Regions from separate parts of the Candidatus Pelagibacter sp. FZCC0015 genome, predicted to be linked through region 1. Evidence: riboswitches for the same ligand, from Rfam matches in the RefSeq annotation. Region 1 holds a riboswitch; the other holds the start of a gene.
The links. Region 1 has a riboswitch for glycine ahead of DT059_RS01910 (malate synthase G). Riboswitches for the same ligand answer to the same signal wherever they lie in the genome.
Positions count from the first base shown of each region.

Region 2: it holds a riboswitch for glycine, as region 1 does, so the genes downstream of both, gcvT (glycine cleavage system aminomethyltransferase GcvT) here and DT059_RS01910 (malate synthase G) in region 1, are expected to answer to the same signal.

Region 1 is NZ_CP031125.1:364,393-369,836, forward strand. It holds gene secA (preprotein translocase subunit SecA) at 1-483, shown strand, start outside; gene DT059_RS01905 (acetyl-CoA carboxylase carboxyltransferase subunit alpha) at 486-1,580, opposite strand; glycine riboswitch at 1,682-1,765, shown strand; gene DT059_RS01910 (malate synthase G) at 1,826-4,021, shown strand; gene recR (recombination mediator RecR) at 3,996-4,607, opposite strand; gene DT059_RS01920 (YbaB/EbfC family nucleoid-associated protein) at 4,611-4,928, opposite strand; gene dnaX (DNA polymerase III subunit gamma/tau) at 4,921-5,444, opposite strand, start outside.
Region 2 is NZ_CP031125.1:876,984-882,427, forward strand. It holds gene DT059_RS04595 (5-oxoprolinase subunit C family protein) at 1-740, shown strand, start outside; gene DT059_RS04600 (DMT family transporter) at 740-1,612, shown strand; glycine riboswitch at 1,643-1,728, shown strand; gene gcvT (glycine cleavage system aminomethyltransferase GcvT) at 1,806-2,909, shown strand; gene gcvH (glycine cleavage system protein GcvH) at 2,909-3,289, shown strand; gene gcvP (aminomethyl-transferring glycine dehydrogenase) at 3,289-5,444, shown strand, end outside.

The DNA of each region.
Region 1 (5,444 bases):
AGCTTTGAAGAAAACGAATTTAAGGATTTAATTGAAACTAAAGATAAAGATTTCAGAGAAAAGATTTCTAATAAATTTCAAGAAACTAGAAAGGAACGGATTAAACTTCTAGGGGAAGATCATGCAAAAGAAATTGAAAAAAGAATTTTTCTTCAATCAATTGATTTAAACTGGAAATCGCATATTCAATATTTGGAGCAATTAAGACAAGTCATAGGTCTAAGATCTTATGGTCAAAGAGATCCTTTAGTTGAATATAAAAAAGAAGCATTTGAATTGTTTTCAAATCTTTTAGAAAAATTAAAATTAGATTATGTAACTATTTTAATGAACTTAAAAGTTGTTCTTGAGTCAAACCAGGAAAATGAAAACAAACAAAACGATATTTCTAAACAAATTTCAAACAATAAAAAAATGGGAAGAAATGAACCATGTTTTTGTGGATCTGGAAAAAAATTCAAGCATTGTCATGGTGCTTTATAAATTTAAATAAATAACAGAATTAAAGAAATTAAAATTAATCCGCCAGCAATAGCTGATAATACTTTTTTTGATTTTAAAATTTTATCAAAATTATTTTTCTTAACAGTTAATGTGCTTAGATCCTCAGTACTAGTCATAAAACCATCGTTTCTTCCAATTTTAAGAAATTTATTTTTTCTCTCATTCATTATTTCTTCAGAAGATAATTCATCAAAATAATTTAAATTTTTTGTTAAAATTTCTCTCACGTTATTTAATATAATATCTCTATCTCTATGCGCACCACCTAAAGGTTCTTCAATTATTTCATCAATAACTTTTAATTTTAATAAATCTTTAGCTGAAAGTTTCATAGCTTTCGCAGCATCAAGCATTTTTTTTGGATCTCTCCATAGAATAGTTGCACATCCCTCAGGGGATATTACTGAATAAATTGCATTTTCTAGCATAAGGACTTTGTTCGATGAAGCTAATGCAATTGCTCCACCAGAACCACCCTCACCTATAATTATTGCAATTGTTGGAACTTTAAGCTCCATACAGCATTCGATTGATTTTGCAATTGCTTCGGCTTGTCCTCTCTCTTCTGCTCCTACACCTGGATATGCTCCTGGAGTATCAATAAAAGAGATTATAGGAATATTAAATTTGTTTGCTAAGTTCATTAATCTTATTGTTTTTCTATAACCCTCTGGTCTCATCATCCCAAAATTTCTCTCAATCCTACTATCTAAATCTTCTCCTTTTTCTTGACCTATTACTAAAACAGATTTTCCATTTAACTTTGCAAATCCAGTTAATACCGATTTATCCTCTCCATAATATCTATCCCCAGATAATGAAATGAAATCTTCAAACAAATTATCAATAAAAAATTTTGCTTTAGGCCTATCTTCATGACGAGCAACCATAGTAGTCTGCCAAGGATCTAGATTAGAATAAATATTTTTTAATTTTTCATCTATTTCTGTTTGAGTGCTTGAAATTTTTTGAGTATCGACTTCTGATAATCCCTCTTGATTGTAAGGATCTTTCAATTTTTCTAGTTCGTTTTCTAGATCTTTAATTTCTGTTTCAAAATTTAGATAATTTTTCATATTTTATTTATAGCGGATGGTTAAAATACAAAAAAGGCAATAAAATGATATTAAATAAGGTGTAATTCTTATTAATTGACTTAAATCATTTAACAGATACAAATTCATTATCGGGAGAGACTATTTATAGCGCCGAAGGAGCAACCACCCCGGAAACTCTCAGGCAAAAGGACCGATTAAAGCATAACACTCTGGAAAGAGATTGATTTCCGCCGAAGGAGTAAAGCTCTCAGGCAAAAATACAGATGGGGTACGAATTAAGTGCTATGCAAGAAAAATACATTAAAATTAATAATCTTCAGGTATCTGAAAAGCTATCAAACTTCGTAAATGATGAATTATTAAAAAATACAAATGTATCTTCAGAAAATTTTTGGTTAGGTCTAGAAAAAACACTCGATGAGCTTGCGCCAAAAAATAAAGAATTAATTAAATTTAGAGAAGAATTGCAGAAAGAAATAGACGATTGGCATCTCAAAAATAAAAGTAAAGAATTTAATTTAGATGAGTACAAAAAATTTTTGTTAGAAATTGGTTATTTAAAAAACGAAGGACCTGATTTTAAAATAGAAACTGAAAATGTTGATGAGGAAATTGCGAGTATAGCTGGACCTCAGTTGGTTGTGCCTGTAATGAATGCAAGGTATGCATTAAATGCTGCAAATGCAAGATGGATGAGTTTATATGATAGTCTTTATGGTACAGATGTAATTGAACAGTCTGAAGACAGCGTATCTGAACGGTATGACCCTTTAAGAGGTGAAATGGTTATAAAATATGGAAGAAATTTTTTAGATAAGTACTTTCCATTAGCTGGATTAAGTTGGAATAAAATTACAAGTTTTGCTGTAAAATATGGGAAATTAAAAGTTTTAAAAGGTGCTGATATTTTTGATTTGGAGGACGAAAATAAATTTGTTGGGCACCGAGGCGAAAGCGATAATCCGTCTGCAATTATTCTAAAGAATAATAATTTGCATATTGAAATTCTAAAAGACTCAAGAGCTTTTGCTGCTCAACAAGATCATGCGGGTATAAGTGATATTATACTAGAATCTGCAGTGTCTACAATTTGTGATAACGAAGATAGTGTAGCAGCCGTTGACTCAGAGGATAAAATTATTTGTTATCGAAATTGGCTAGGTCTAATGAAAGGAGACCTCAAGTCAAAATTTGAAAAAGAAGGAAAATTGTTTGAAAGAAAATTAAATCCACACAGAAGCTATATCTCAAAAGATGGGAAAGGCTTAAAGTTACATGGCAGAAGTCTTTTACTTGTAAGAAACGTTGGTCATCTAATGACTAACTCTTCAATTTTATTGAGTGATGGAAGTGAAATACCTGAGGGTATTATGGATGCATTTATAACCACAGCAGCTGCATTACATGATATTAAAAACAAAAATAATTCAAGAACTGGATCAGTTTATATTGTAAAGCCTAAAATGCATGGTCCAGATGAGACTGCATTTACCGATTTAATTTTTTCTAAAGTTGAGGAAGTTCTAAATTTACCTAAGTATACCTGTAAGATCGGTATTATGGATGAAGAGCGAAGAACATCTGCAAATTTAAAAGAATGTATTAGAAGTCTTAAAAATAGAGTTTTTTTTATTAATACTGGATTCTTAGATAGAACTGGTGATGAAATGCATACCTCAATGGAAGCCGGTCCTATGATTAAAAAAGGTGACATGAAATCATCTAAATGGATTACTGCATACGAAAACAACAATGTTGATATTGGTTTAAGTTGTGGATTTTCTGGTAAAGCTCAAATTGGAAAAGGAATGTGGGCAATGCCCGATAAAATGAAAGATATGATGGAGCAAAAAACAGGACACTTAAAAGCAGGTGCAAACTGTGCGTGGGTTCCTTCTCCAACAGCAGCTGCGCTACATGCTTTACATTATCATGAAATAAATATTTTTAACGAACAAAAAAAATTAATTGATAGAGAACCAGCTAAGCTTGATGATCTCTTAACAATCCCAATAGCAGATAGACCTAATTGGTCTGTAGAGGACATAAATAAGGAAATTTCAAACTCTGCACAAACTTTATTGGGATATGTTGTAAGGTGGGTAGATCAAGGTGTTGGTTGTTCTAAAGTGCCAGATATTAACAACATAGGTTTGATGGAAGACAGGGCCACTCTTAGGATTTCATCTCAGCATATAGCAAACTGGATACATCATGGAATTACAACAAAAATACAAGTAACTGAAATAATGAAAGAGATGGCAAAAATAGTAGACGATCAGAACAAAGATGATCCACTATATGTTAAAATGAGTAATGATTATGAAAATTCTATAGCATTTCAAACTGCTTGCGATTTAGTGTTTAAAGGTAAGGAGCAACCTTCAGGTTATACCGAACCATTACTTCATTTAAATAGATTGCAAAAAAAATCTAATCTGAGTTCGAAACCAAATTAGATCGATTTTTAAAAGCAGAAAATAAAGTCCCATCATCTAAACTTTCAATCTCTCCTCCAACTGGTAAACCTTGTGCTAATTTAGTAATTTTAACATCTAAATTTTTTAGACTATCTTGGATGTAGTATGCAGTTGTTTGACCTTCAACAGTTGCACTAGTTGCAAGAATTACCTCTTCGATTTTATCTCTATTAACTCTTTCAACTAATGAATTAATTAATAAATCTTCTTTTCTTTGGCCAACTGAGGAAATTGTTCCTCCTAAAATATGAAAATAGCCCTGAAAGATATTTGAATTTTCAATCGACCATTGGTCTGCAATATCCTCTACTACACAAATTTTATTATATTTTTCTTTTGTATTCTCACAATTTAGGCAACCATTTGAATTTGACTTTAATGCACCACATGAATTGCATCTAACCACATTTTTATAAACCTGTGCCAATGTATTTGCCATAGGTTTTACAAGTTCGTCACGATTATTTATTAATTTTAAAACAATTCTTTTTGCTGATTTGGGACCTAAACCAGGAAGTTTTGAAATTAATTTAATTAATTCTTCTATCTCACTGATGTTTTGCATCTATTATAAAGGCCATTTAAAACCAGGAATTCCAAAACCTCCCGTTGCTTTTGAAATTTCCTCAGTTGTTTTTGATTTAAGTTGAGATTTAGCACTATTATGTGCTGCAACAATTAAATCTTCAATAATGGTTTTGTCCTCTTTCATAATTTCATCAGATAACTTAATTGTTTGCATTTCTCCCTCTCCATCCAAAATTATCTTTACAGAGTTTGAGCCCGAAACTCCTTCAACTCTAATTTCCTTAATCTTTTGTTGGCTTTCTTTCATTTTTGCCTCAAGTTCTTTTGCTTTGTCTAAAATTTTACTAAAATCAGTCATTATCAACTTCATCTTTCTTTGAATTTACATCTATTAATTCGACATCAGGAAATTTATCCATCATACTTTTAAATATCTCAGAATTTTTCATTTCATCTATTAATTGTTTTTTTACATTTTTTTCTTTGTCTTTTACTGACATTTGCCCTTTTAATTTACTAAATGTAATAATCCATCTTTCACCAGTCCACTCAAAAAGTTTTGATGATAAATCTTTCACAAAATCTTTGTCTAAACTTTCATTAAAAGATATTTCAATTCTATTTTTTTCAAACTTTACAAGGTTAACATTTTTTTCTAACTCATATTTTAGTTTAATCTCCTTTTTTTTTGCACAGATTTCGATTAGATCATCGAATTCATTTATATTAATTTTATTTTCTGCTTTAATATCTGTTTGAACTTCTGGTTTAGTTTTTTCTTCCTGTGTTACATTCTTAATTTGATTGACTATTTTAGAGGTTAATTCAGTTTCTGTATTATTAACTAAATTTTCACTCTTCAATTCAACCTCAA
Region 2 (5,444 bases), 510 kb from region 1:
CAGGAGAAAAAATTAATTTTGCTATTACTGGTGATGTAATTTTTTCCATTAAAAAAAAAGATACTGAAATCGAGGGCAAATGTTACGAAAGTTATCAAATTGAAAATGGAGATGAGATAAATATCATATCTACAAATAAATCAGTTTATGGATATTTAGCATTAGGTGGAAAGTTCGATTTAAAATTTCAATGGAATAGTTATTCTATAAATACTAAAGCAAATATTGGATCTAACGATGGAAAAAAATTAGATTTAGGGCAAAGAATTAATTTAAAAAAAATAAATTCAAATAAGGATATTAAAAAAACTAATTACATTAATACTAAAATAGAAAACATAAGAGTGATTAAAGGCACTAATTTTGATTACTTTTCTGAAGAAGGTAAAAAAATATTTTATGAAAAGGAATTCACAGTATCCAAACTTTCAGACAGAATGGGCATGAGACTAGAGGGACCTAAAATTGAGAATATTGTGAACACCAACATAAAATCAGAGGGTTTGATTAAAGGTGTAATCCAAGTACCGGCAGATGGAAATCCAATTATAATGCTTTCAGATCATGGTACTATTGGTGGCTATCCAAAAATTGGAGTTGTGGCTAGTGTCGATTATGACCGATTAGTACAGATGTCTCCTGGTTCAAAAATAAAATTTAAAGAGATTAATTTATCTGATGCAGAGACTTTATTTAAGTTATATGAAATGGAAACTCAAAATTTACTATCACAAATTTAATGAATTTTTTATCAAAAATACCAGGACCTTTTTTAGTTTTTTTAGGAGCTTGTGCGTTAAGTTTTGGAGGTTTAATTGTTAAGTCTTTCGATGGATCTACACTTTGGCAAATATTATTTTGGAGATCACTTTTCTTTATTGGAGTAATTACAATTTTTTTAATCTTTACTTACAGAGGAAAAATTTTCAGTGCTCTTTATAAATCTGGAATTCCAGGTTTATTTGGAGGTATAATTTTATCTATTGGATTTGCTAGCTATGTGTTTGCTATGTATGAAACAACAGTAGCTAATGCAAACTTTATAATTCAAACTCAAGCTTTGTTTTTAGCAATTTTTGGTTACGTATTTTTAAAAGAAAAAATTTCAAAAATTACATTAACTTGCATTATTACAGCAGTAGTTGGTATCATTTTAATGTTAGGAAGTTCACTAACACCAGGTCAAATGACTGGAAACCTAGTTGCATTTATCATGCCGATATCATTTGCAATCTTAATTTTAATTGTCAGAAAATATCCAAAAGTCGACATGATACCTTTACAATTGGTTGCTGGAATTTTTGCAACACTAATAGGTTTGTTTATGTCACCGAGTATTTTGGTTTCAACAAATGATATTTTTTTAGGTTTTATTGCAGGATTTTTTCAAGTTGGACTTGGATTTATACTTATAACAATTGGAGCAAGATCAACTCCTTCAGCATTTGTTGGAATCATTATGTTAACTGAAGCTGTTCTAGGACCCATGTGGGCATGGATGTTTGCAAACGAAAACCCGCCACTTACTGTACTTTTTGGGGGAGCCGTAGTTATAACAGCAGTAGTTATACAGTTTTTGTCTCCATTACTTGTTAAAAAACTAGCCAAATAAATTTCACATAAACATTTTAAATGTGTTATAAATTTATATACGGGAGAGACTACTTTTGTAGCGCCGAAGGAGCAACCACCCCGGAAACTCTCAGGCAAAAGGACCGTACATATTAACTCTGGAAAGAGAATTATTCTCGCCGAAGGAGCAAATCTCTCAGGCACCAAGACAGAGGGGGCAAAGAAGAGTTAATATGGAAATAAAAAAAACATCACTAAATAAACTTCATCAAAGTAACAACGCTAAGTTTGTTGAATTTGCTGGCTATGAAATGCCTATTCAGTATAGCAAAGGAATTATTGAAGAGCATAAATTCACAAGATCCCACTCCGGAATATTTGATGTATCACATATGGGCCAGCTATTCATACATGGTGATGAAAGTTTAACAGAAGAATTAGAAAAAATTTTTCCATTAGATTTAAAAAATCTGAAACAAAATTGCTCAAAGTATAGTTTTTTAATGAATGAGGATGCGGGAATTTATGATGATTTAATCATTACTAAAATCGAGGAAGGATATTTAATTATCTTAAATGCTGCATGCAAAGATAAAGATTTTGAGATTTTATCTAATTTACTAGGTTCGAAATTTAAAATGAATTTAGATAACAGTAGATCTTTGATAGCAATTCAAGGACCCAAGTCTGTTGAAATTTTAAACTCAATTATAAATGGGGTTGATCAACTAAATTTTATGACAGGAAATTGGTTCGATTCTGATAATCAAAAATTATTTGTTACAAGATCAGGTTATACAGGGGAAGATGGATTTGAAATTTCAATTTCTAACGATAAAGCTGAAAAATTCGTTGAAAATTTAATAAAAAAGGGAGCACAACTTATAGGACTTGGGGCAAGAGATACCTTGAGATTAGAAGCTGGATTATGTTTATATGGTCACGAATTAGATATTAATAAAACACCGGTTGAGGCAAACCTTAGATGGGCAATCTCAAAATCTAGATTATCAAACGGAGGTTTTATTGGATCAAAAAAAATTATGAACCAAATGCAAGATGGAGCAAGCCAAGTAAGAGTAGGGATTAAACCCGAAGGTAGATTGATTGCTAGAGAAAAAACTAAAATATTTGATGATACAGATACACAAATTGGTGAGATAACTAGTGGCACGTTTGGACCAAGTGTAAATGGCCCTATAGCGATGGGTTATGTTAATAAAGAATTTTCAAAAGTTGATACTAAAATTTTGCTTGAGGTAAGAGGAAAAAAACATCCAGCAAATGTTTGCGCATTACCATTTTATAAAAAAAATTATGTGAAAGGAGTAAATTAATGAGTGAAGTAAAATTTTCAAAAGAACATGAGTGGATTACTTTAGAGGGAGATGTAGCCACAATAGGAATTACAAAACATGCAACAGAAATGCTCGGCGACATTGTTTTTGCAGAACTTCCTGAAAAAGGATCTAATGTTGAAAAAGATGGTACTGCAGGAGTAGTAGAGTCCACGAAAGCTGCTAGTGATGTTTACACTCCAGTTAGTGGTGAGGTAGTAGATACTAATCAAGCTATTGTAGACGATCCTTCTAAAATTAATGAAGATCCAGAAGGTTCAGCATGGTTTTTTAAACTTAAAATGAAAGATCAATCTGAAATGGATAGTCTTATGAACAAAGAAGAATACGATAAATTTGCAAAGGAGAGTGCTAGCTAATGTTACATAATTCTCAAAAAGATTTTTTAAAAAGACATATTGGACCTTCAGATGAAGATCAAAATAAAATGCTTAAGGAACTTAATTACAAATCACTTGATGATTTAATCAAAAGCACAGTGCCAGAAAAAATCCAATTGAAAGATGAATTAAATATTGGAGAATCTAATTCAGAATATGAAGCATTAAGAAAATTAAAAGCAATTTCAAAAAAAAATCAAATTTATTCCAACTTCATAGGAATGGGTTACTACGGCACTTATACGCCATATGTAATTCTGAGAAATATTTTAGAAAATCCAGGTTGGTATACTTCTTATACACCTTATCAACCCGAGGTAGCTCAAGGAAGATTAGAAATGCTGCTTAATTTCCAACAAATGATAGTTGATTTTACAGGAATGGATATAGCAAATGCATCTTTATTAGATGAAGGAACAGCAGCCGCAGAAGCAATGGGATTAAGTCATAGATTAAATAAAAAAGATAGTAATTTAGTTTTTGTCTCAGAAAATTGTCATCCACAAACAATAGATGTAATCCAAACAAGAGCAGAACCAATGGGATTAAAAGTACTTGTTGGAAATGAAGATGAAGTATTAGATCAATTAAAAGAAGATTTAGTTTGCGGTATATTACAATATCCAGGAACATTAGGAGATATAGTAGATCCTAGTGAGGCAATAAGTAAAATTCATAAAAAAAATGGTAAAGCAATTTTAGCTTGTGATTTATTAGCACTTGCTAAGTTAAAAACACCAAGAGAACTAGGAGCAGATATTGCTGTTGGAAGTTCTCAAAGGTTTGGAATTCCAATGGGTTATGGTGGACCTCACGCAGCTTTCTTTGCAACTAAAGACGAGTTCAAAAGATCTATGCCAGGAAGAATTATCGGTGTGTCTGTTGATAGACATGGAAACAAAGCATATAGATTATCATTACAAACTAGGGAACAACATATCAGAAGAGATAAAGCGACAAGTAATATTTGTACTGCCCAAGCTTTATTAGCAATTGTTTCTGCAGCTTATGCTATTTATCATGGTCCAGAGGGTATCAGAACTATTGCTGAGAGAGTTTCTCAATTAGCTAAAAATTTTGCAGATAAATTGAAACAATCTGGATATGAAATTTATTCAGATCATTTCTTTGATACAGTTACAATTGTAACAAAAGATAAAACTGATCAAATTTATAAAAATGCTTTGGATCAAAAGGTAAACATTAGAAGAGTAAATTCTGAAATGTTGGCAGTTTCTTTTGATGAAAAGAAAAATGTTTATAGAGTAAATCAATTGTTGAAAATTTTTAATGCAGCTGAGTCGATTAAAAAAGAAGACCCAACAGTAAGTCTGCCTAACTTACCAAAAAATTTATTAAGAACTTCAAAATATTTAGAACATCCTGTTTTTAATTCATATCACTCAGAAACTGAGATGCTTAGATATTTAAAAAAATTAGAAGATAAAGATATAGCTTTAAATAGAACAATGATTGCACTTGGTTCATGTACTATGAAATTAAACGCTACTGCAGAAATGATACCTATTTCGTGGAGAGAGTTAGCAGAGCCTCATCCATTTGTTCCTATTGAGCAGATGGAAGGATATAGAGATTTATTCACTGATCTTAAAAATTGGCTGAGATCAATTACAGGTTTTTCTGGTGTTTCACTTCAACCAAATGCAGGCGCTCAAGGTGAATATGCAGGGTTAATGGTTATAAGAAAATATCATTTAGATAGAGGCGAAGAAAACAGAAATATATGTTTAATACCTAGCTCAGCACATGGAACCAATCCTGCTAGCGCACAAATGGTAGGAATGAAAGTTGTCGTTGTTGATTGTGACAAAGAAGGAAATGTTGATTTTGAGGATTTAAAGAAAAAAGCAGAAATGCATTCTGAAAATCTTGGAGCATTAATGGTCACTTATCCGTCTACTCACGGAGTATTTGAGGAAAAAATTACAGATATATGTGAATTAATTCATAAACACGGTGGCCAAGTTTATATGGATGGCGCAAATTTAAATGCGCTTGTTGGTATTGCAAGACCTGGAAATTTTGGTCCAGATGTTTGTCACATAAACTTGCACAAAACATTCTGTATTCCACATGGTGGTGGAGGACCAGGAATGGGTCCAATTGCATGTAA